2 regions of the Pseudonocardia wallangbongensis genome follow, and region 2 is predicted to be linked to the other one. Evidence: riboswitches for the same ligand, from Rfam matches in the RefSeq annotation. Region 2 holds a riboswitch; the other holds the start of a gene.

Region 1 (10,353 bases), on a different contig from region 2:
GGGAGCACGCCCGCTGGGTTCCGTGGCCGACTCCATCACGCTCCTCGATGGCCTCGCTCGCGCGAATGACACGCCTGTCATTCGCGTCGGCCATTGAACCACGGGAACCGGACGGAAACCGGGGAGGCACGCGCTGCCCGATCGGGAGACGCGGCGACCACGTAAGGTCGCATGGTGCCCGTCCGCCCCATCCGCATCATCGGCGATCCCGTCCTGCACCGGCCGACCCGCCCCGTCGACACGTTCGACGACGCACTGAAGACGCTGGTCGAGGACATGTTCGAGACCATGGCCGCCGCCGACGGGGTCGGGCTCGCCGCGAACCAGATCGGGGTCGACCTGCGGCTGTTCGTCTACGACTGCCCGGACGAGGAGACCCGGACACGCGTGCGCGGTGTCGTCGTCAACCCGGTGCTCGAGACGTCCGAGCGGCCCGAATCCATGCCGGACCCCGAGGACGACGACGAGGGCTGCCTCTCGGTGCCCGGCGAGCAGTTCCCCACCGGACGCGCCGACTGGGCGCGCGTCACGGGTGTCGACGCCGACGGCAAGCCGGTGGAGGTGGAGGGCCGGGGGTTCCTCGCCCGCTGCCTCCAACACGAGACCGACCACCTCGACGGCCTGCTGTACGTCGACCGCCTCGTGGGCCGCAACCAGCGGGCCGCGAAGAAGGCGCTCAAGCGCAACGGCTGGGGTGTGCCCGGGCTGTCCTGGGATCCCGCCACGCAGCACGCCGAGGACGCCTAGCTTGATAGGGCCGAAGAGCCCGGCGTGATCGAGTCAAGTTTGGTGCTCGCGGTCCGGATTCCGGGGCGCGTGAGCTGCGGAGATCATTCCGAGAAGCGCACCACCGCCCGCACGAGGACCCTGAGGTGCATCTCGCGCCGATCATGGTGGCCTCGACGCGCTCCCGCTTGTTGACCAAGGGCAGATGGTCGCCCCGAGAGATCAACTAGCGACCATCTGCCCTTGATCAGCGCAAACCCGCCCGGTTTGCACCGAAGCCTCGATCGGGTCGGCGGGACCGCCTTCGGTGGCACCGCGCGCCCGAAGGGCAGGCCCGTGGCCTGCCCGTGTCGTGCTGCCCGAGAGGGGCCGCAGAGGCTCGCGGGTCAAGGGTCGCGCCGCGATCGCGAAGCGACGCCGAAGGCGCCCTTGACGCGTGAGGGGCGGCCCCGCACGATGCGCGGCGCCACCGAAGGCCCCTCGTCAACCGGCGCCAGCCAGCGAAGGCCCTGGTCAACCGGCCCGGCAGCCCCAGCGCCGAAGGCGGCCGCCCTGACCCCCAACCAGCGGCGGGACCCGAAGGAATGTCACGATCTTCGGCCCTAGCCGTACGCTCCGGTCGCATGCGGTTCTACGCCGAGCGGCCGGGCCGGGCCTGCCTCCAACTGCTGGCCGACCTGCTGGCCGTCGGGTGGATCTGGCTCACCGTGTTCGTCGCGCGCATCGTCCACGACTTCGTGCTCGCGCTGCAAGGACCGGCCCGGACGCTGGCCGGAGCGGGCGAGTCCGTCCGCAGCGCGTTCGACAACGCGGCGCGCACCGCCTCGACGGTGCCGTTCGTCGGCGAGGACCTCGCACGGGCGCTGGGCACCGGGACCGGGGCCGGTGACTCGCTGGTCGCCGCGGGACAGGAACAGATCGCGGCGATCGCCCGCGTCGCCTTCGGGACCACCGTCGCCACCGTGCTGCTCGGCGCGATGCCGGTGCTGTTCCTCTGGCTGCCGCTGCGGCTGCGATACGCGCGGCTGGCGCGCTCCGCCGTCACGGCCCGCGCCGTCGACTCCGACCTGCTCGCGCTGCGCGCCATCACCCGCCGGCCGGTGCGCTCGCTGCTGGAGGTCTCGCCGGACCCGGCGGCGGCGTGGCGGCGGGACGAGCGGACCGTGGTGCACGGCCTCGCGGCCCTTGAACTGCGCAGCCTGGGCCTACGGGCGCCGCGGACGCCCCCGGACTGAGGGCGGTAGGGGTTCAGGAAAGCCACATTCCTGAACCTGCAGGACAGGAATGTGGCTTTCCTGAACTTTGGCCTCAGCCCGCCACCGTGATCCGCTTGTCGTCGGACAGGGGCGGGCGACCCTCTCCGTCCGACGGGTCGGTCTCGCGGATGCGCACGGTGTAGTCGCCGGGTTCGAGGGCCACGGTGAAGGCGAACGGCGCGAACCGCTGGCCTTCCGCCGTGCTCGTGAACCCCTTCCGGACGGTCGCACCGTCGCGCAGCACCTCCCAGAGCACGGTGGCCTCGAACACCGCCGCCTCGCCGCGCACCTCGACCTGCCGGCCGACCTGCGTGCCGTCGGCAGGCGAGTCGATCTGCACGAGTGAGCGCAGCGAGTACGGGTCGCCGCGGGGGACGGGGACGGACGTGTTCACGGCGCCCCACAGGTCGGACTCGGTCGCTCCGTCCACGACGACCCGGACCGGGTCCGTCGACCCCATCGCCCCCTGCACCGTGTACACCAGCTGCTGCACGGTCAGCTCGGCGAGCTCCCCGCCCACCTGCGCGGACCCGATCCCGGCGAGGTCGACGACGATGGCCCCGCCGTCGCGGTGGACGGGCTCCCGCAGAGTGGTGCCGCGCGGCCAGTGGCTGCGGTAGTCGGGGTCGGTGCCGGTGGGCGTCGCGAGCATCTCGCGCACGGCGGTGCTCGCCGGGTCGCTCGTGACCACGGAGTGGAACTCCCGCTGCAGCCGCGGGCCCGCCGGGGTGTCCGCGACGTAGTACACGGGCACCGCGACCCGCTCCCCGCGGTCCGGCTCGGCCGAGCGTGCCGGTGCCGGCGTGGGTTGCGGGGTGGGTTGCGGCGTGGGTTGCGGCGCCGGCGTGGCGGCGGTGGGGTCCGCGGCGGTGGCCGGCGTACCGGCCGACGGCACCACGTGCCCGGGTGTCGACCCGCCGCACCCGCTCACGAGCAGCACCAGGAGGACGAGCGCCCACCCCTGTCGCCGAGCCATCCGACCACCCCCTCGGAGCGCAGGTTCCCGCGTCCGGGTCGTGGCATCCGGTCGGCACGCCGAACCCACTCGGGTGCCCTGGGCCGCGACGGACGGCACGTCCGTCGGCACGTACGCGACGAGAGTGCCGTTCGTCGGACGGGGGACGGGCTCAGGTGTCGAGCGCGGGGGACGAGGCCTGCGCCCAGTACCGGCGGGGGATGCGGCCTGCGAGGCGGGCCGCCCGGCCCGCGTCCACCGCGAGGCGCATCGCGTGGGCCATCCGCTCCGGATCGCCCGCGCGCGTGACGGCGGTGGCGAGCAGCACCGCGTCACACCCCAGCTCCATCGCCTGGGCGGCCTCGGACGCCGTACCGATGCCGGCGTCCAGCACCACCGGCACGCCGGCCTGCTCGACGATCATCTCGATGTTGTGCGGGTTGCGGATGCCCAGACCGGTGCCGATCGGCGAGCCGAGCGGCATGACCGCCGCGCACCCGACAGCTTCGAGCTTGCGCGCGAGCACCGGGTCGTCGTTGGTGTAGGGCAGCACGGTGAACCCGTCGTCCACCAGCTGTTCGGCGGCGTCGATCAGCTCGATCGGGTCGGGCAGCAGGGTGCGCTCGTCGGCCACCACCTCGAGCTTGACGAGGTCGGTCTCCAGCGCCTCCCGCGCGAGCCGGGCGGTGAGGACGGCCTCGGCGGCCGTGCGGCAGCCCGCGGTGTTGGGCAGGACCTCGATGCCGAGGCGCCGCAGCAGGTCGATCACGCCGGTGCCGGTGACCGCGTCGATCCGGCGCATCGCGACGGTGGTGAGCGCGGTGCCGGAGGCCACCAGGGCGCGCTCGAGGATCTCCAGGTTCGAGGCCCCGCCCGTCCCCATGATCAGCCGGGACGGGATCTTGCGGTCCCCCACCAGCAGCGACTCGTCCATGGTCATCCTCCCTGCACCGCCGTCAGCACCTCGACGCGCGCCCCGTCGGCGAGCGCGACGGACGGCCAGTCGGCTCGCGGCACGACCTCACCGTCCACCGCGACCGCGATCCCGTTCCCGGGAGCCCCGAGCACGGTGAGCGCGTCGCGGACGGACGCGCCGTCCGCGAGCTCGCGCTCCTCTCCGTTGATCCACACCTGCACGTGCTACCTCCTTGCCACTCGGTGCCGGGCGGGGTCAGCGGCGCGCACCGGGTCGGGGACGGGGTCGCCGCGCAGCAGGGCCAGCACGGCGTCGGCGGTGACGGGCGCGAGCAGCATGCCGTTGCGGTGGTGGCCGGTGGCCACGAGCAGGCCGTCGGGGCCGAGCGCGCCGATCAGCGGCAGGTTGTCCGGGCTGCCGGGCCGCAGCGCCGCGGCGCTCTCCAGCAGCGCGTACTCGGCGATGCCCGGCAGGATCCGCTCGGCGTCGCGCAGCAGGTCGCGCACCCCGCCGACCGTGACCTCGGTGTCGAAGCCCAGCTCCGCCTGGGTGGCCCCGATGACGAGGCCGCCGTCGTCGCGGGGGACGACGTAGACGGGGCGGCCGTCCACGAGCGCGCGCACCGTGCGCCGCGGCGGCGGGAACGCGCCCGCGCGGTGCGCGATCCGCAGGATCTCGCCCTTGACCGGGCGCACCAGCCCGTCGAGCGCCGGGTGCAGGGAAGCCGAGTGCGCGCCGGCGGCCACGAGCACGACGCCGGCATCGACGTCACCGCCGTCCGTGCGCACGCCGGTGACCCGCTCGCCGTCGTCGAGGACGGCCCGGGCGGGGCGTTCCACGACCGTGACGCCGGCCCGCTCGGCGGCGGCGCGCAGGGCGGTGAGCAGCACGCGGTTGTCGACGGCGAGGTCGCCGGGCACGGACAGGCCGCCGCGCACGTCCGGCCCGAGCGCGGGTTCGAGGCGCCGCAGCTCCCGGCCCGAGAGCCGCTCGACGTCGCGGCCGAGGCGACTCAGGAAGTTCGCCAGCGACTCCAGCTCGGCGCGGTCGCCGGAGCCGGTGGCCGCGACGACCGTGCCGTCGCTCCGCAGCCCGGCGGGGCGCCCCGCCACGGCCTCCAGCTCGGCGACGAACGCGGGCCAGCGCCGCACCGCCGCTTCGCCGAGCTCCAGCAACGCCTCCTCGCCCGGCCACGCCTCCGTGACGGGCGCGAGCATGCCGCCCGCCACCCACGACGCCCCGGACGCCGGTGCCGGATCCAGCACCGTGACCGCCACGCCGGCCTCGGCCGCGCGCCAGGCACACGACAGGCCGATCACGCCTGCCCCGATCACCGTGACTGAGTTCGACATCATCTCCGCTCCCTGCGCCGGCATGACCCGGATCAGGTTCGACGGTCGGGATCTGTTGGATCCCCTCTCAGCCCGCAGTACGGGCTCCCGTGCGTCACCTTCGATTCACCCTACGCCGTATCGATTGCCTCCGCTCCGCTGCGGCTCCCCCGACCCGCAGTCGGCGCGTAGCGTCGGCCACCGTGCCTGCCCTCGACGGCGCCACCGTGCGCAAGCGACTGGACGACGCCCGCCTCTACCTCTGCACCGGGGCCCGCCGCCGTACCGGCGATCTCGCGGAGTTCGCCGACGCGGCCCTCGCCGGTGGCGTCGACATCATCCAGCTGCGGGACAAGGGTCCCGACGGGCCGCTGGAGGCCCGCGACGAGCTCGCGGCGCTGGAGGTGCTCGCCGAGGCGTGCGCCCGCCACGGGGCGCTGCTCGCCGTGAACGACCGCGCCGACATCGCCCTCGCCTCCGGCGCCGACGTCCTGCACCTCGGCCAGGACGACCTGCCCGTCCGGTGGGCCCGGGAGGTGGTGGGCGACGAGGTGGTGGTCGGGCGCTCGTCGCACAGCCCGGACGAGACGGCGACCGCGGCCGGCGAAGCGGGCGTGGACTACTTCTGCGTCGGCCCCTGCTGGCCGACCCCCACGAAGCCCGGCCGCCCGGCCCCCGGCCTCGACCTCGTGCGCACGGTGGCCGGCCGGGCGCCGTCCCGGCCCTGGTTCGCGATCGGTGGCATCGACCACGCCCGGCTCGACGAGGTGCTCGCGGCGGGCGCCGAGCGCATCGTGGTCGTGCGCGCGATCACGGAAGCGGAGGACCCGCGCGCCGCGGCGGCGGCGTTCGCGACGAAGCTGCGCGAGCCGGCCGGCGGTACGAGCGGCACCTCCGTCCGATAGAGCAGTACGGAAGTGCCGTTCGTTCGATGGTCAGGTGGGCACGAAGGGGCGCCGTCAGCGCGACCGGAGCGCGCGACGGGCCGCCCACCGCGCCCGGTACCAGCGGATCGTCCAGAGCCAGCTCAGCCGGTCGTACCGCCGACGGCGGCGGCCGGCCACCGGCGACCGCCTCCGCCTGCTGCGGTGGCTCGTCGTCCCGACCACGCGGTCGATGGGCGGGCCGTGCAGGACCGAGTCGTCGGGGAGGTCACCGACGAGCACCCAGGCGGAGCCGACACGGGTGCCCGACCGGTGCCAGACGCGTTGTCCTGGTGCGGGTCCGATCACCGCGGCGGAGTTCACGGTTACCAGGATGACGCGGCGGAGCGCCGAAGTCGTCACGGCTCGCGGCCATCCTCGCTACCGGCTGGCTGCAGTGCGGGGGGCACGCCTGGCAGGGGGTGACTCGTTCGCGAGCCGTAAGGAAAACGCACCGCGTTCCCGGGATAGCGTCCCCCGGTGCCGGCCACCACCTCGAGGACCTCGCGGATCTCCGGGACCGATCTCGCCTGCGTGCTCGCGGCGGCGCTGGTCGTCGTGGCCGCGGCGGTGGTGGGCCGGGTGCTGCTGGCGGCGGGGGTCGACATCTTCCTGCCGTTCCCGCCCCTGCTCGCCGAGTGGCTGCCGCACCTCGGGCCGGGGACGCCGGTGGCCGTGGTCGTCGCGGTGCTGGTCGTGGCCAACGGGCCGGGGCTCGCAGAGCGGCTGGCGTGGCGCCCGCTGCTGGCCGCGGGGTTCGCGGCCGCGTTCGCGTGGACGCTGGCGCTCGCGCTCGTGGACGGGTGGCAGCGCGGGGTCGTCGAGCGGCTGACCAGCAGCCAGGAGTACCTGCACGACGTGCCCCGTGTGAGCGACGTCGGGGCGATGCTGCGCACGTTCGCCGATCACATCCTCACCGACCGGCCCGGCTTCTGGACCACGCACGTGGGCGCGCACCCGCCCGGTTCGCTGTTGACGTTCGTCTGGCTGGACCGGATCGGGCTCGGCGGTGGTGGCCCGGCCGGGCTGTTCGTGATGCTCGTCGGGGCGTCCGCCCCGGTGGCGGTGGCCGTGGCGGTGCGGGCATTCGGCGCCGAGCAGGTGGCGCGCCGCGCACTGCCGTTCGGCGTGCTGTTGCCCGGTGCGGTGTGGGTGGGGGTCTCGGCGGACGGGATGTTCGCGGGCGTGCTCGCGTGGGGCGTCGCCCTGCTGGCGGTCGGCGCGGTGGGGCGCGGAGCGCGGGCCGACCTCGCCGCGCTGGCCGCCGGGCTCCTGCTCGGGTGGTGCCTCTACCTGTCGTACGGCCTGGTGCTCGGCGGGCTGCCCGCCCTCGCGGTGCTCGCGTACACGCGGAACGTCCGGGCCGGGGCGCTCGCCGCGGCCGGGACGCTCGGGGTGGTCGGCGCGTTCACCGCCGCCGGGTTCTGGTGGTTCACCGGGTTCGAACGCGTGCAGGTGATCTACGCGGCCAGCATCGCGGAGACGCGGCCGTACTCCTACTTCGTGTGGGCCAACCTGGCCGCGCTCCTGTTCGCGCTCGGCCCCGCGGTCGTCGCCGCGCTGCACCGCGCCCGGTCCCTCCCGACCGGCGTCGCGCTCCTGGCCGGGGCCTGCCTCTCCGCGATCCTGATCGCGGACGTGTCCGGCATGAGCAAGGGGGAGGTCGAGCGGATCTGGCTGCCGTTCGCCGTGTGGCTCGTGGTCCCGTGTGCGCTCCTCCCACGCTCCCGGTACTGGCTCGTGGCGCAGGCCTGCCTCGCGCTCGCGGTCAACCACCTGCTGCTGACCGTCTGGTAGCAAGTGCCCCGGTAAGGCGGGTTGCCGGCGGCGCTCAAGCCGCTGCGCGAGACCGCGACCGCGGCGTGACCCTGCGGGCCCGGACCAGCCGAACGAGGTAGATCAGCAACGACAGCCCGACCATGGCGGCCACCAGCACCAGCCACCGGCCCAGGTAGGGCTGCTGGTCGAGGCCCGTGGCCGCGAGGTGCGTCACCCCGCCCTGGCGGATGATCCCCGGCAGGAAGACGAGGAACGTCAGCGCGGCGCCCAGCACCGGCACCCGCACGTGGTTGACCACCGGCACCCGGGGGCGGGGCAGCCGGGCGAGCACCCGGTCGGCCGCCGAGTACAGCGGGAACAGCACGAGGTCGTGCACCACGGCGGCGCCGACGAACCACGCGAGCACCCGCAGCAGGGCCGGGTCGCCGAGCAGGAACGACGCGGCGTACGCGGCGATCGCGAAGCACACCAGCAGCACCAGCAGGTGGGTGGGGCGGGCCCCGTAGCGGTCGACGAAACGGCGCATCACGCCTCCCGGAACTCGATGGAGCGCACCCACTTGGTGCAGCGGACACCGGGCATCGCGGGCACGATGATCCGGGCGGGGAAGCCGTGGTCGAGGCTGAGATCGACGCCGTTCACCCGCAGCGCGAGCAGGGCGTCGGGATCGAGCACCTGTCCCGCGGTCAGCGTTCCCTGCGCGAACGGCCCGTTCTCGAGCGACGCGACGAACGCCGACGCGGGCTGCGGCACGCCGGCGAGCCCGGCGAGGTCGCGCAGCCGCACACCGGTCCAGGTCTGCACGGTCGACCACCCCTCGACGCACGCGATCGGCAGCCGGGCGGTGTGCTGGGGCAGCGCCGCGAGATCGGCGCGGGAGAACGTCCGCGGGGTCGCGCCGGCGAGCGCGAGCGTCCAGTCGGCGGCGGGGGTGACGCCTGCGGCCGCCGCGGTGCGGTTGACCGGGAACCCGTTCGGCCCGTCGTCCGTGGTGCGCCCGCGGGGCAGCAGGAACGCGAGTTGCCGCGCCGGACCGTCCAGCACCTGACCGATCGACAGCGCCGCGAGCAGCGCCGATCCGCCACCGACCAGGGCGAGCACACCGCGCCGGCTCAGCGTGGGCGGCGCCGGGTCGGGCGCGACGAGGCCGGCCTCGTCCGGCGGCTCGGGCACCGTGCGGGCGAGCGGGGTGGCGAGTTCCCGGCGCAGCGAGCGGGAGCGCAGGCCGCGCACCATCGCGCCCAGCTTCAGCGACACGTGCGCGACGAACGCCCCGACGAACACCCACGCCCCGAGGTAGTGGCCCGTGTAGAAGCTGAACCCGAAGACGTAGTCGTACTGGATGTTGAGCAGCCCGGTGACGATCTCGAACAGCACGCTTCCCACGAGCAGCAGCAACGACGCGCGCTCCAGCGCCTGCGCGGGTGAACGGACCGGCGGCCAGTCGAAGAGCTTCGGGATCACCGACCAGAGCTTGGCCAGCACGACCGGCACCAGCACGATCCCCAGCCCGACGTGCACGCCCTGCGTCAGCTGGAAGAGCCAGGACGGCCGCGTCGGCCAGTCGAACGGTGGCAGCTGGAGGAGCCCGACGTCGCCGGGCAGGCCCTGGCTCGGTCCGTAGGCGATGCGGTCGAGCAGCCCGGTAACGAGTAGAACCGGCATCCCGACGAGCAGCACGACGGCGAAGACCGAGGTCAGCCATGGTCCGCGCAAGGGGCTGCGGAAACGGGGCGTGGGGGGTGGCACGGTGCGGACGTTAGGCCGGATGCCGCGGCCGGCGGCGTGGATCAGCGGATCGGTGAGCGACTCGTAAGGCTCTGCGGCTCCGGCGATCCCTAGGCTCGGCCCATGACGGCTCGTGTGCTGGTGGTGGACGATGACGCGACGGTCCGCGACGTGGTCGGGCGCTACCTCGACGAGGCCGGTTACCAGGTCGACCTCGCCGCGGACGGCCCCACGGGGCTGCGCGCGGCCCGGGAGCGCTCCCCGGACGCCGTGGTGCTCGACCTGATGTTGCCCGGCATGACCGGGCTGGACGTCTGCCGCGCGCTGCGCGCCGAGGACGATCGCCTCCCGATCGTGATGCTCACGGCGCTGGGCGAGGAGGACGACCGCGTGCTCGGGCTCGAGCTCGGCGCGGACGACTACGTGACCAAGCCGTTCAGCCCGCGCGAGCTCGTGCTGCGCGTCGGGTCGGTGCTGCGGCGCTCCCGCCCGCCGGAGTCGCCGGCCGAGGTCCTGGTGGACGGCGAGCTGCGGGTCGACCCGGCGGCCCGCCGCGCCTGGCTGGGCGAGCGGGAGCTCGCGTTGACCACCCGCGAGTTCGACCTGCTCGCGTACCTGCTCGCCCACCCCGGCCGGGCGTACAACCGGGCGGAGCTCCTGGCCGAGGTGTGGGGCTGGGAGTTCGGCGACCAGTCCACGGTCACGGTGCACGTGCGCCGGCTGCGCGAGAAGATAGAGA
Region 2 (10,353 bases):
GTACCGATCCTCGCGGCGGTGGAGATCGGGCCGGTCGCGCTGCTGCTCACGGTGTTCCTGCTGATCAGCGGCGTCATCGGGTTCTTCTGGATGCCCGACACCGTCGGCAAGTCGCTCGAGCAGATCGAGGCCGAGCGGGCGGCCGCATGACGGGCGGGGTCGAGGACCTGCTCGCCCGGTTCACCGACCCCGGCCCGCAGTACGGCCCGCTGCCCATCTGGTGGTGGAGCGGCGCGACCGTCACCCGGGAGCGGCTGCGCTGGCAGATGGAGCGGCTCGTGGCGGGCGGCGTCCGGCAGGCCGTGGTGCTCTGCCTGGCGCCGACCGGGCCGATGTTCGGTTCGGTGGCCGACGACCCGCCGTTCCTGTCACCGGAGTGGCTGGACCTGTTCGACGCCGCCTGCGCCGACGCCGAGGAGCTGGGCTTCACGCTCTGGCTGTACGACCAGATCGGGTTCTCCGGGGCGAACTTCCAGGGGGAGCTGGTCGCGGCCGAGCCGGCGTTCGCCGGGCAGGCGCTGCACCGGACGGAGCGCGAGGGCACGGACCTGTCCGTCACCCCGCCGGCGGGGCACGAGCCGCTCGCCGCCTTCGCGGTACTGCGGGACGGCGAGCGGGTCGCCGTCCCGCTGGAGGGCGGTGGCGTGCGCTGGGTGGGCGCACCGGCCCGCGTCACGCTCGTCCACGCCGGCACCAGCGGCTTCGACTACTTCTCCACCCGGGCCTGCGCGGCGCTGCTGGACCGGGTCCACGGCACCATGGAGAAGACCGTCGGCCACCGGTTCGGCCGCAGCATCGGCGGCTTCTTCCAGGACGAGCTGCCGCCGATGCCGACCTGGGGCAGCGACTTCGCCGCCACGTTCGCCGAGGCGCACGGCTACGACCTGCTCCCCCGGCTGTGGGCGCTGTGGGAGCCGGACGCCTCCCCGGAGGCGGCCCGGGTGCGCCGCGACTACCACGCCCACCGCGCGACGCTCGCCCGCCGCGGCTTCTTCGACCAGCACGACGCCTGGTTCGCCGAGCGCGGGCTCGTCTGCGGCTTCGACCAGGCCTCGCCGGCCCGGGAGGGCGACCCGGTCGGCGGCGTGCACACCTACGGCGACTACCTCGGCCTGCACCGCGGCTACGGTGCCCCCGGCAGCGACCACTGGGGTGACGCCAAGGTCCACAGCTCCCTCGCGCACGCGGGCGGGCACGAGCGCACCTGGGTCGAGGCGTTCCACTCCTCCGGATGGGGCGGCACCCTCGAGGAGACCTACGACTGGCTCTCGGCGTTCCTGCGCCGCGGCGCCACCCTCTACGACCCGCACGCCGTCTACTACTCCACCGTGGGCGGCTGGTGGGAGTGGGCACCGCCGTCCACCTGCTGGCGCCAGCCCTACTGGCCGTCCTACCCGGTGTTCGCCACCGCGGTGGCCCGGCTCTGCTCGGTGCTGACGGCCGGTACGCACGTCGCCGACGTGCTGCTGCTCTCCCCCACCACCACCGCGCAGGCCCACGTCACGCTCGCCGGGGCGCTCCCGGACGCCGAGCGCGTGAACCGGGTGTTCCGCGAGCTGAACGGCGTCAACTCGTGGCTCTCCGAACGCCGCGGTGTGCTGGAGCGCGCGGGCATCGACCACGACGCCCTCGACGAGGAGACCTTCGCCGCGGGTGATGTGCTCGCCGACGGGCTGCGGGTCGGCGGGGAGACCTTCTCCACGGTCGTGCTCCCCGCGGTGTCCGCGCTGCACGCCGACGCGGCGGAGCGGCTGCTCGAGTTCGCCGCCGCGGGTGGGCGGGTGCTCTGCGTGGAGCGGGCGCCGGAGCTCTTCGTCGGCGGCGACGCGGACGTCGGCGAGCGGTTCGCGGCGGCGGTGGCCGACGGCACGATCGCGCTGGTCCCGACGGCCGAAGCCGTGCCGGACGCCGTGCGGCACGGCCCGGTCCGGGTACGGGCCGACGCCCCGTTCCTGCTCCGCCGGCACGGCACCGCGCACGTCCTCGCGCTCACCGCCCACGACGACCGCTCCGGCACCGCCGCACCGATCCTGGACCTGCACGGGTCGTGGCTGGAGAGCGGCTTCACCTGGCAGGGCTACAACGACGCCCTCCGCACCACCGGCTACCGGTTCCGCCCGCCCGGCGACCGGGTCGCGCGGGTGCGGGTGACGGGGATCGGGCGGCCGCGGGCGCAGAGCTGGGCGCCGGGCACGGGCCGGCGCACCGAGCTGGAGGTCACGGCCGCGCCGGGCGGTGCGTGGGAGCTCACCGTGCCCTTCGACGACGGCGCGGTGGCCCTCGTCGTCCTCGGCCCGGACCTCCCGGCCGCGACCGCGCGGCCGCTCGGCCCCGTGGTGGACACGATCCGGCTCGACGGGCCGTGGCGCGCCCGCCCGGAGTCCACGCTGGACAACCGGTGGGGGGACCTCGCCGCCGCCGACCGCGCCGGGACCCTCCCGATCGAGGCCTGGCGCCTGGAGCACGCGGCCGACGGCGGGGAGTGGGCGCCGGTCACGGCGGGCTTCGGGCCGTTCGCCGAGGTCCGGGACCCGGGGTCGCAGTGGCGGCCGGTCGAGTGGTCGCTCTCGCGCGGCATCCGCAACGACCCCGCGCACGCCGAGACCCTCGGCCCCAAGGGGCACGTGCCGGAGGAGTTCCTGGACTGGCGGCGGGTCCGCGCGGGCGAGCGGGTGGCCGTGCGCACCCACCTGCCGCTCCCCGACCGGCCCGGCCTGCTGCTCGCCGTCGGTGCCGGTGCGCCCCGGCGCGTGCGCGTCGACGGCGCCGAGGTGCCGGTCGACGGAAGCGGCCACCTGTCGTTCAGCCCGCTCCCGGCCGGCCGCACGGTGGCCGTCGAGATCGAGCTGACCGCCGAGCGCGACGGCCCGCTGCGCGCGGCGTTCGCGGTGGTGGCCGACGCGGCCGGGTACCGGCGCCCCGAGTGGATGCTGCCGGCCGCGGACCTGGTGGTCGGCGAGTCCGCCGACCTCGTCCTCGACCTCCCCCTCGACGCGGTCCCCGCCGACGCTCGGGTGCACGTGGGCTCGGACGGGGCGTGCCGCGTGCTCGTGAACGGCGTCGAGGTCGGCCGCCAGGGCGACTTCCAGCCGTATCCCGACCACCGCGAGGTCCGCGTCCACGCCTACGACGTCGGCCCGCACCTGCGCGCCGGCGCCAACGAGGTGGTTCTTCGCGTGACCGACCAGGGCGGTGAGCCGACCGCCGCCGCCCTGGACTCCCCGGACCTCGGCGTGTGCAGCGGGCCCGGTTGGACCGCCCGGCGGGGCGGCGCCGCGGCGCCGGTGGTGCTGCGCCGCCGGCATCCCGGCGACCCCGCGTTCGTGTGCGCGCAGCCGCGGCCCCACCCGCTGCCCGGGGCGGCCTGGCTCGATCCGGCCACGGCCGGGCGGGACGTGGTGCTCCCGGTCGTACCGGACACGGCACCCGGCCCGGAGCGCACCGAGTGGCTACGGTTGCGAGTCCCGCCGGGAACGGTGGCGATGCGGGTCCCGACGCCGCTGCCGGTGGTGGCGGAGGTGGACGGCACGGAGATCACCCCGGTCGGCGGCACCCTCCGGTTCCCCGCGCGCCACGGCTGCGACGTGCTCCTCCGCGTCACCGCCCGGGACGGCCGCCGCGGCGGCGCGCTGCTTTCCGGCCCGGTCGAGCTGGAGGTCGCCGAGGCCGAGGTGCCGCTCGTCCCCTGGGAGGAGCTGGGCCTGCGGGCGCTCGGCGGGCACGTCACCTACCGGCGGACCGTCGTCGTCGCCGAGGGCGGGCTCAGCGGGGGTGGGCGCAGCGTGCTCGACCTCGGCGAGGTGCGCGGCACCGCCGACGTCCACGTGAACGGTGTGCTCGCCGCGCGCCTCGTGTGGGGGCCGTGGCGCGCCGAGCTCACCGAACACCTGCGGCGTGGCGAGAACGAGATCGAGGTGGTCGTGCGCGGCACCCTGGCCGGGTACCTCGACGACGCCTCTCCCACGGCCGGTGTCTACGCGGGCCAGGTGCGCACCGGCCTGCTCGGTCCGGTGGCGCTGCACCGGTACGGGGGATCTCGATGACCGATCGGCCGCGTCTGGCGGGGCCATGACCTGGGGAGCACTAGACTCGATCCGTTCCAGCGCTCTCGGGAGGCGACGGTCGTGACGGCGGGGACTGGCTCACGGGGCGCCCCGAGCATGAAGGACGTGGCGCTGCGCGCCGGCGTCTCGCTCGGCACCGTGTCCAACGTCCTCAACCGGCCGGAGCTGGTCAGCGAGCGCACCCGGCAGCGGGTGCTGACCGCGATCGCCGAGCTGGGGTTCGTGCGCAACGAGTCGGCCCGCCAGCTGCGCGGCGGGGGCAGCCGCACGCTCGCGTACGTGGTGCTGGACACGTCCAACCCGTTCTTCACCGACGTGGCCGAGGGTGTGCAGGAGGCCGCCGACGACGCGGGGCTCGCGCTCTTCCTCTGCAACAGCGCCGAGAGCAGCTCCCGCCAGGCGGGCTTCCTCGACCTGCTCGAGCAGCAGCGAGTGGAGGGCGTGCTGATCACGCCGGTCGACTCGGCCGATCCGCGCATCAGCGCCCTCGCGGGTCGTGGCACGCCGGTGGTGATCGTGGACCGCGGCGCCGGTCCGGACGGCTGCTCGGTGACCGTCGACGACGTGCTCGGCGGCGACCTCGCCGTCACGCACCTCCTGGAGACGGGCCACCGGCGGATCGCGTTCGTCGGCGGTCCGCGCGCGATCGGCCAGGTCGCCGACCGGATCACCGGCGCCGAGAAGGCGGCCGCCCGCTCACCGGGCGCCGACCTCATCGTCATGGAGACCGCGGCACTCAACGTGGCCGAGGGCCGGCGGGCGGGCGAGCGGATCGCCGGCATGCCGGCGGCCCGCCGGCCGACGGCCGCGTTCTGCGCCAACGACCTGGTCGCGCTCGGGCTGCTGCAGCAGATGGTGCGCCTCGGGCTGCGGGTGCCCGACGACCTCGCGATCGTCGGCTACGACGACATCGAGTTCGCCGAGGCCGCCGCGGTGCCGCTGACGTCGGTGAGCCAGCCCCGGCAGCTCCTGGGACGCACCGCGGCCGGGCTGCTGCTCGAGGAAGCCCGCACGCCGGGGGAGCACCAGCACCAGCAGGTGGTGTTCGCCCCCGAGCTCGTGGTGCGCGCCTCCACCCGCCTGCGCCCGGCGAGCAGGCCCGCGTGAGGATCGGGCCCGCCCGGCAGAAGTGATCACTTTCCCGGGACCCGCGTCGAGGGGCTCAGCGCCTATCGGTAGCGTCTGGCTCCACCGATCGGGGGAAGGGGTCGACGATGGCGTGGTGGTCGCGCGAGGCACGCGAGCGCGGCCCCGCCCGCGGCCCGGAGGACGTTTCCGCGCTCGCCGCGCGCAACGCCGACGGGGTCAGCTACTTCGCGGCGGGCCGGGTGTCCGAGGCGGTCCCGCGGTTCGAGGACGCCTACGAGGGGTGCATCGAGACGCTCGGCGGCGACCACCCGCACACGCTCACGGTCGCCGGCAACCTCGCCGCGGCGCTCGTGGCCGCCGGCCAGCGCCGCGGGCTGGAGCTGATGATCACGAACCTGGCCGACCGGGTGCGCATGTTCGGCGCCGACGACCCCCGCACGCTCGCGGCCGCCGACGCCCTCGCGTCCGCGTACCGCCTGGCCGGGGTGGCGGACGAGGCGGTCGAGCTGTCCACTCGCGTCACCGCCGATCGCCGCCGGATCCTCGGGCCCACCCACACCGACACGCTCGTGTCCCGGATGGGGATGGCCCTCGCGCGGGCGGCCGCCGGGGACGTCGTGGCGGCCCTCACCCTGCTCGAGGTCACGCTGCACGACTCGGAGCAGGCCCACGGTTCCCGCAACCCGCACACGATCGCGATGCGCGCGAACGCCGCGGGCTGCCTCGCCGCGCTCGGTCGCGGCAGCGAGGCCGTCGCGCTGTTCCGGCAGGCGTTCGAGGACTCGGCCGCGCTGCTCGGCGCGAACCACCCCGACACCGTCGCGCTGCACGACGAGCTGTCGAGCCTGGTTCAGGACGCGCCGCGCAGCGCCGCGAGCAGCTCGGACTCGACCTCCGCGAACCGCGTCGAGGTGATCAGCTCGACCTGACGGGGGCGCGGCAGGTCCACCACCACCTCCCGCCGCACCCGGGTGGGCCGCGGCCCGAGCACCACGACCCGGTCGGACAGGAACGCCGCCTCGCGGATGTCGTGGGTGATCAGCAGGACGGTCCAGCCGAAGCGGGCGCGGACCTCCTCCAGCCAGGTCTGCATGTCGGTGCGGGTGAGGGAGTCCAGCGCGCCGAACGGCTCGTCGAGCAGCAGCACCGCCCGGTCCTGCACGACGGTGCGCAGCAGCGCGGCCCGCTGGCGCATCCCGCCCGACAGCTCGTGGGGCCGCGCCGACTCGAACCCCTCCAGGCCGAACGGCGCGAACAGCGGGCGGGCCCGCTCCCGCGCCGCGCGCCGGCGCATCCCGGCCACCTCGAGGCCGAGGGTCGTGTTGTCCAGCACCGTGCGCCACGGGAACAGCAGGTCCCGCTGCGGCATGTAGGCGACGTGGTCGACGCGTCCGGTGGCGTCCTCGCCGTCCACGAACACGCGCCCGGCGTCCGGCGGCTCCAGCCCGGCGATCACGTTGAACAGCGTGGACTTGCCGCAGCCGCTCGGCCCGATCACCGAGACGAACTCCCCCGGCGCCACGTCGAACTCCACCCCGTCCAGCACGGGGAGCGGGCCGGGGAACGCCTTGTACAGGCCCTCCATCATGAGCTTCCCGTCATGCACGGCGCCACCAGGGGATCACGAGCCGCTCCACGGCGTAGGTCAGCAGGAACAGCGTCACCGACAGCAGGGCCGTGACCAGCACGGCGGCGAGCACGAGGTCGGTGCGGAAGGAGTTCTTCTGCAGGCTCATGAAGATGCCCAGCCCTGCCGTCGCGCCGACGTACTCGGCGAAGATCGCGCCGGTGACGGCGTAGGTGATGCCGATGCGCAGCGCCGTGAAGAACCGGGGCATGGCGCCGGGCAGCCGCACGTAGCGGAACTGCTGCCAGCGTGAGGCGCCCATGCTCCGCAGCAGGCTGGTGGCCTGGCGGTCGGTGGCGGCGAACCCCTCGACGAGCCCGACCGTGATCGGGAAGAACGTCACGAGCGCGATCACCACGACCTTCGGGAACAGCCCGAACCCGAACCAGATGATCAGCAGCGGGGCGATCGCGATGATCGGCAACGTCTGCGAGGCGACCAGCAGCGGCGTGAGGGCGCGGCGCAGCCACGGCGAGAAGTCCACGGCGGTCGCGATCGCCCAGCCCAGGGCGAGCGACACCCCGAACCCGACCGCGGTGACCTGCACGGTCGGCAGCGTGTTCGCCCAGATCTGGTCGCGGAACGCCCAGCCCTGCTCCAGGACCCGCAGCGGCGAGGGCAGCACCTGCGGCCGCACCCCCGCCGCGGTGACGTACCACTGCCAGGCCGCGAGCCCCGCCGCGACGAGCACCAGCGGCGGCACCACCCGCGCCCACACCCGCGAGTCAGGCGGGCGGCGCGACGTAGTCATTGCTGAACCAGGTGGCGAAGTCCGGGCGTTCGGTCAGCGGCGCCCCGTCGGGGCCGGTCAACACCCCCGTGTCGAACACCCACCCCGAGTACCCCGTCCACTTCTCGAGCGTCTGGGTGCCCACGCGGCCGTTCTCGTCGCGCAGGAACCGGTCGGCGAGCATGTGCTGGCTGCGCGTCACGAGCTCCGGCTCGGTGAACGTGCCGGGGTTGGCGTCGATCAGGAGCTGGGCCGCGCGGTCGGGGTCGTCGGCCGCGAGCTGGTAGCCGCGCTGCGCGGCCTGCACGAACCTGGCCGCGAGGTCGGGGTGGGCCGAGAGCCACGGCGAGTTGCCGATGAGCAGCACGTTGTACGCGTCCGGGAAGCCGTAGTCGGTGTAGGAGAACGTCTTCAGCGGCTGCCCGCGCATCTCCGCCTCGATGCCCTCCCAGGCGACGAACGGCTCGGTGAAGTCCACCTGGCCCGCGTAGAGCGCCTCGTACGCGGCCGTGCCCAGCACGACCGTCCGGAACGTGCCCGTCCCGCCCGCGTCCCGGATGACGGCGCGCATCTTGGGCTCCTCGTACGCCGCGCCGAACCCGCCGTAGGTCTTGCCGTCGAGGTCCTTCGGGGACGTGATGTCGGCCCGGTCGGCCCGCACCGCGATCTGCGTGGCCCAGTGCTGCAGCACGGCCATCACGGACGTGATGTCGGCACCTGCCGCCTTCGAGAACGTGAAGGAGTCCTGGAAGCTCACGCCGAACTCCGCGACGCCGGAGGACACGAGCGTGTCCGGCGACGTGCTGTTGTACGGCAGGAACTGCACGTCCAGGCCGGCCTCGCGGAACCAGCCCTCCTGCTGGGCCACGAACAGGCCGGTGTGGTTGGTGTTCGGCGTCCAGTCGAGGGCCACGCGGATCGTCTCCGGCCCGCCCCCGCTTCCACAGCCGGCCAGCACCAGGGCCAGTACGGCCGACAGGGCCGCCAGTACTCGGGGGGCGCGAACGGGCGTCACGAGTTCCTCCCTACGCCGGTGCTAACCGGGTCAGGTTCGAACGGTCAGCGGCCGGTCCTGCCGCCCTCTCAGCCTCGGCACGCGAGGCTCCCGTGGGTTTCGGATGAGGATACGCTGTTGCCGGCGCGAGGCGAGATCGGTGTGCCGCATCACGTGCGGCGGATCACATTTCCGCGCAGCACCGCACTCGCTCTCCGGGCCCTCGGCGCGTTCGTGCTCCTCGGGGGCACCGGAACCGCGGGAACACGCCCGGGAATAACGGACCGCACACTCGCGTAGGACACAGCGTGACCAGTAATCTGAGACGATCTCAGGGACCGTTGAGATAGTGTTTATCGCGTAGGGGTTCCACCGGCGATCAGCCGGTCAGCGGTAGGAGTTACGACCGATCTCGACTCCCGGCAACGGGAGCCGTCCGGCGGGGGCGCAACACCGGACGACTTCATCGGGGGCTGTTACCGGCCGCACCGAGGATCGGCTTGACCTGCACCGATGTGCTCGAGCACCCATCGTCCACGAGGTGCTCGAGCATGCCCGCGTGTCCGGTCCTCGATGACCGGCGGGTCGAACCGACCTCTGCGGACGACGCCGTCCGTCATCCGCCATGCCCAACGGATCCGAGGCAGAACCTTGCCTGTCCCCGGATCGCCCGTCAAGAGGGGGACAATTTCGTGAAGACCAGGATTTTCATCATGGGTTCCGGTGTCGTGGGCGCCGCGACCGGTGAGGGTTTCCTGAAGGCCGGCCACGATGTCACGTTCGTCGACATCAACGAGGTGCGGGTCCAGGAGCTGCGCGACCGCGGCTGGGATGCACGCACCGGGATCGACCTCGCCGACGAGCCGGAGTCGTTGATCTTCCTGACCCTGCCGACGCCGAACGACGGGCACCGGTGGGATCTGTCGGCGTTCAGCGCCGGCACCGCCTCGGTGGGCCGCGCGCTCGCCGGCGCCTCGGCCGAGCACGTCGTGGTCGTGCGTTCCACCGTGCCCCCGGGCACCACCGAGGGCCTGGTCAAGACCGCCCTGGAGGAGAACTCCGGGATGGTGGCCAACGAGGGCTTCGGGCTCGCGTCCAACCCCGAGTTCCTGCGGGCCGTCTCGGCCGCCGAGGACTTCGCCAACCCGTGGATGACGATCATCGCCAGCCGCGACCCGCAGAACGTCGAGCGCCTGCGGGCCGTGCTCGCTCCCTTCGGCGGTGAGCTGCGCACCTTCACCAACCCCGCCGAGGCCGAGTTCATCAAGGCCGCGCACAACATCTACAACGCCACCAAGATCAGCTTCTGGAACGAGATGTGGCTGGTGGCCCAGAAGCTCGGCCTGGACCTCGACCCGATCGCCGCCACCGTCGCCCGCTCCGCCGAAGGCTCCATCAACCCCGAGTACGGCATCCGCGGCGGCGCCCCCTACGGCGGCGTCTGCCTGCCCAAGGACACCCAGGGCTTCCTCGGCTTCGCCGACACCCTCGGGGTGGACATGCCGCTGCTCTCGGCCGTGGTCGAGACCAACGACCGCCTCGCCGCCCTCGTCAACCACGAGATCGACACGATGGCGCACGCCGACGCCGGCGAGCTGCGCGGCCAGAGCTCGATCCCGGCCACGGAGCGCGAGTCGGCATGAACCTGCCCGCCTACTACTACCTGCTCGGCACCCCGCTCGGGGTGCTCGGGCTGATCCGGTGGGGCACCTGGCTCATCCGCCGCATCCCCGCGGTGCTGTACAAGCCGATCACGGGCGAGCACCGGATGCCGCTGTCGGTCGTGGTGCCGGTCTACCAGGAAGACCCGAAGATCTTCGCGGCGGCGATCGAGTCGTGGCTCGCCAAC

What was found. Region 2 has a riboswitch for thiamine pyrophosphate ahead of ACU436_RS18335 (ABC transporter substrate-binding protein). Riboswitches for the same ligand answer to the same signal wherever they lie in the genome.
Region 1: another riboswitch for thiamine pyrophosphate. It lies ahead of thiO (glycine oxidase ThiO); the one in region 2 lies ahead of ACU436_RS18335 (ABC transporter substrate-binding protein).

Annotation. Positions count from the first base shown of each region.
Region 1 covers NZ_JBRERS010000011.1:50,148-60,500, reverse strand. Annotated here, with positions in the region: gene ACU436_RS31995 (DUF3263 domain-containing protein) at 1-36, opposite strand, end outside; gene ACU436_RS31990 (peptide deformylase) at 175-747, shown strand; gene ACU436_RS31985 (hypothetical protein) at 1,350-1,961, shown strand; gene ACU436_RS31980 (Gmad2 immunoglobulin-like domain-containing protein) at 2,035-2,958, opposite strand; gene thiG (thiazole synthase) at 3,110-3,877, opposite strand; gene thiS (sulfur carrier protein ThiS) at 3,874-4,074, opposite strand; gene thiO (glycine oxidase ThiO) at 4,078-5,208, opposite strand; TPP riboswitch at 5,198-5,306, opposite strand; gene thiE (thiamine phosphate synthase) at 5,388-6,089, shown strand; gene ACU436_RS31955 (hypothetical protein) at 6,144-6,431, opposite strand; gene ACU436_RS31950 (hypothetical protein) at 6,588-7,904, shown strand; gene ACU436_RS31945 (hypothetical protein) at 7,939-8,412, opposite strand; gene ACU436_RS31940 (molybdopterin-dependent oxidoreductase) at 8,412-9,635, opposite strand; gene ACU436_RS31935 (response regulator transcription factor) at 9,738-10,353, shown strand, end outside.
Region 2 covers NZ_JBRERS010000004.1:650,050-660,402, reverse strand. Annotated here, with positions in the region: gene ACU436_RS18365 (MFS transporter) at 1-150, shown strand, start outside; gene ACU436_RS18360 (hypothetical protein) at 147-4,043, shown strand; gene ACU436_RS18355 (LacI family DNA-binding transcriptional regulator) at 4,161-5,171, shown strand; gene ACU436_RS18350 (tetratricopeptide repeat protein) at 5,279-6,082, shown strand; gene ACU436_RS18345 (ABC transporter ATP-binding protein) at 6,004-6,759, opposite strand; gene ACU436_RS18340 (ABC transporter permease) at 6,752-7,531, opposite strand; gene ACU436_RS18335 (ABC transporter substrate-binding protein) at 7,506-8,525, opposite strand; TPP riboswitch at 8,516-8,629, opposite strand; gene ACU436_RS18330 (hypothetical protein) at 9,218-10,147, shown strand; gene ACU436_RS18325 (glycosyltransferase) at 10,144-10,353, shown strand, end outside.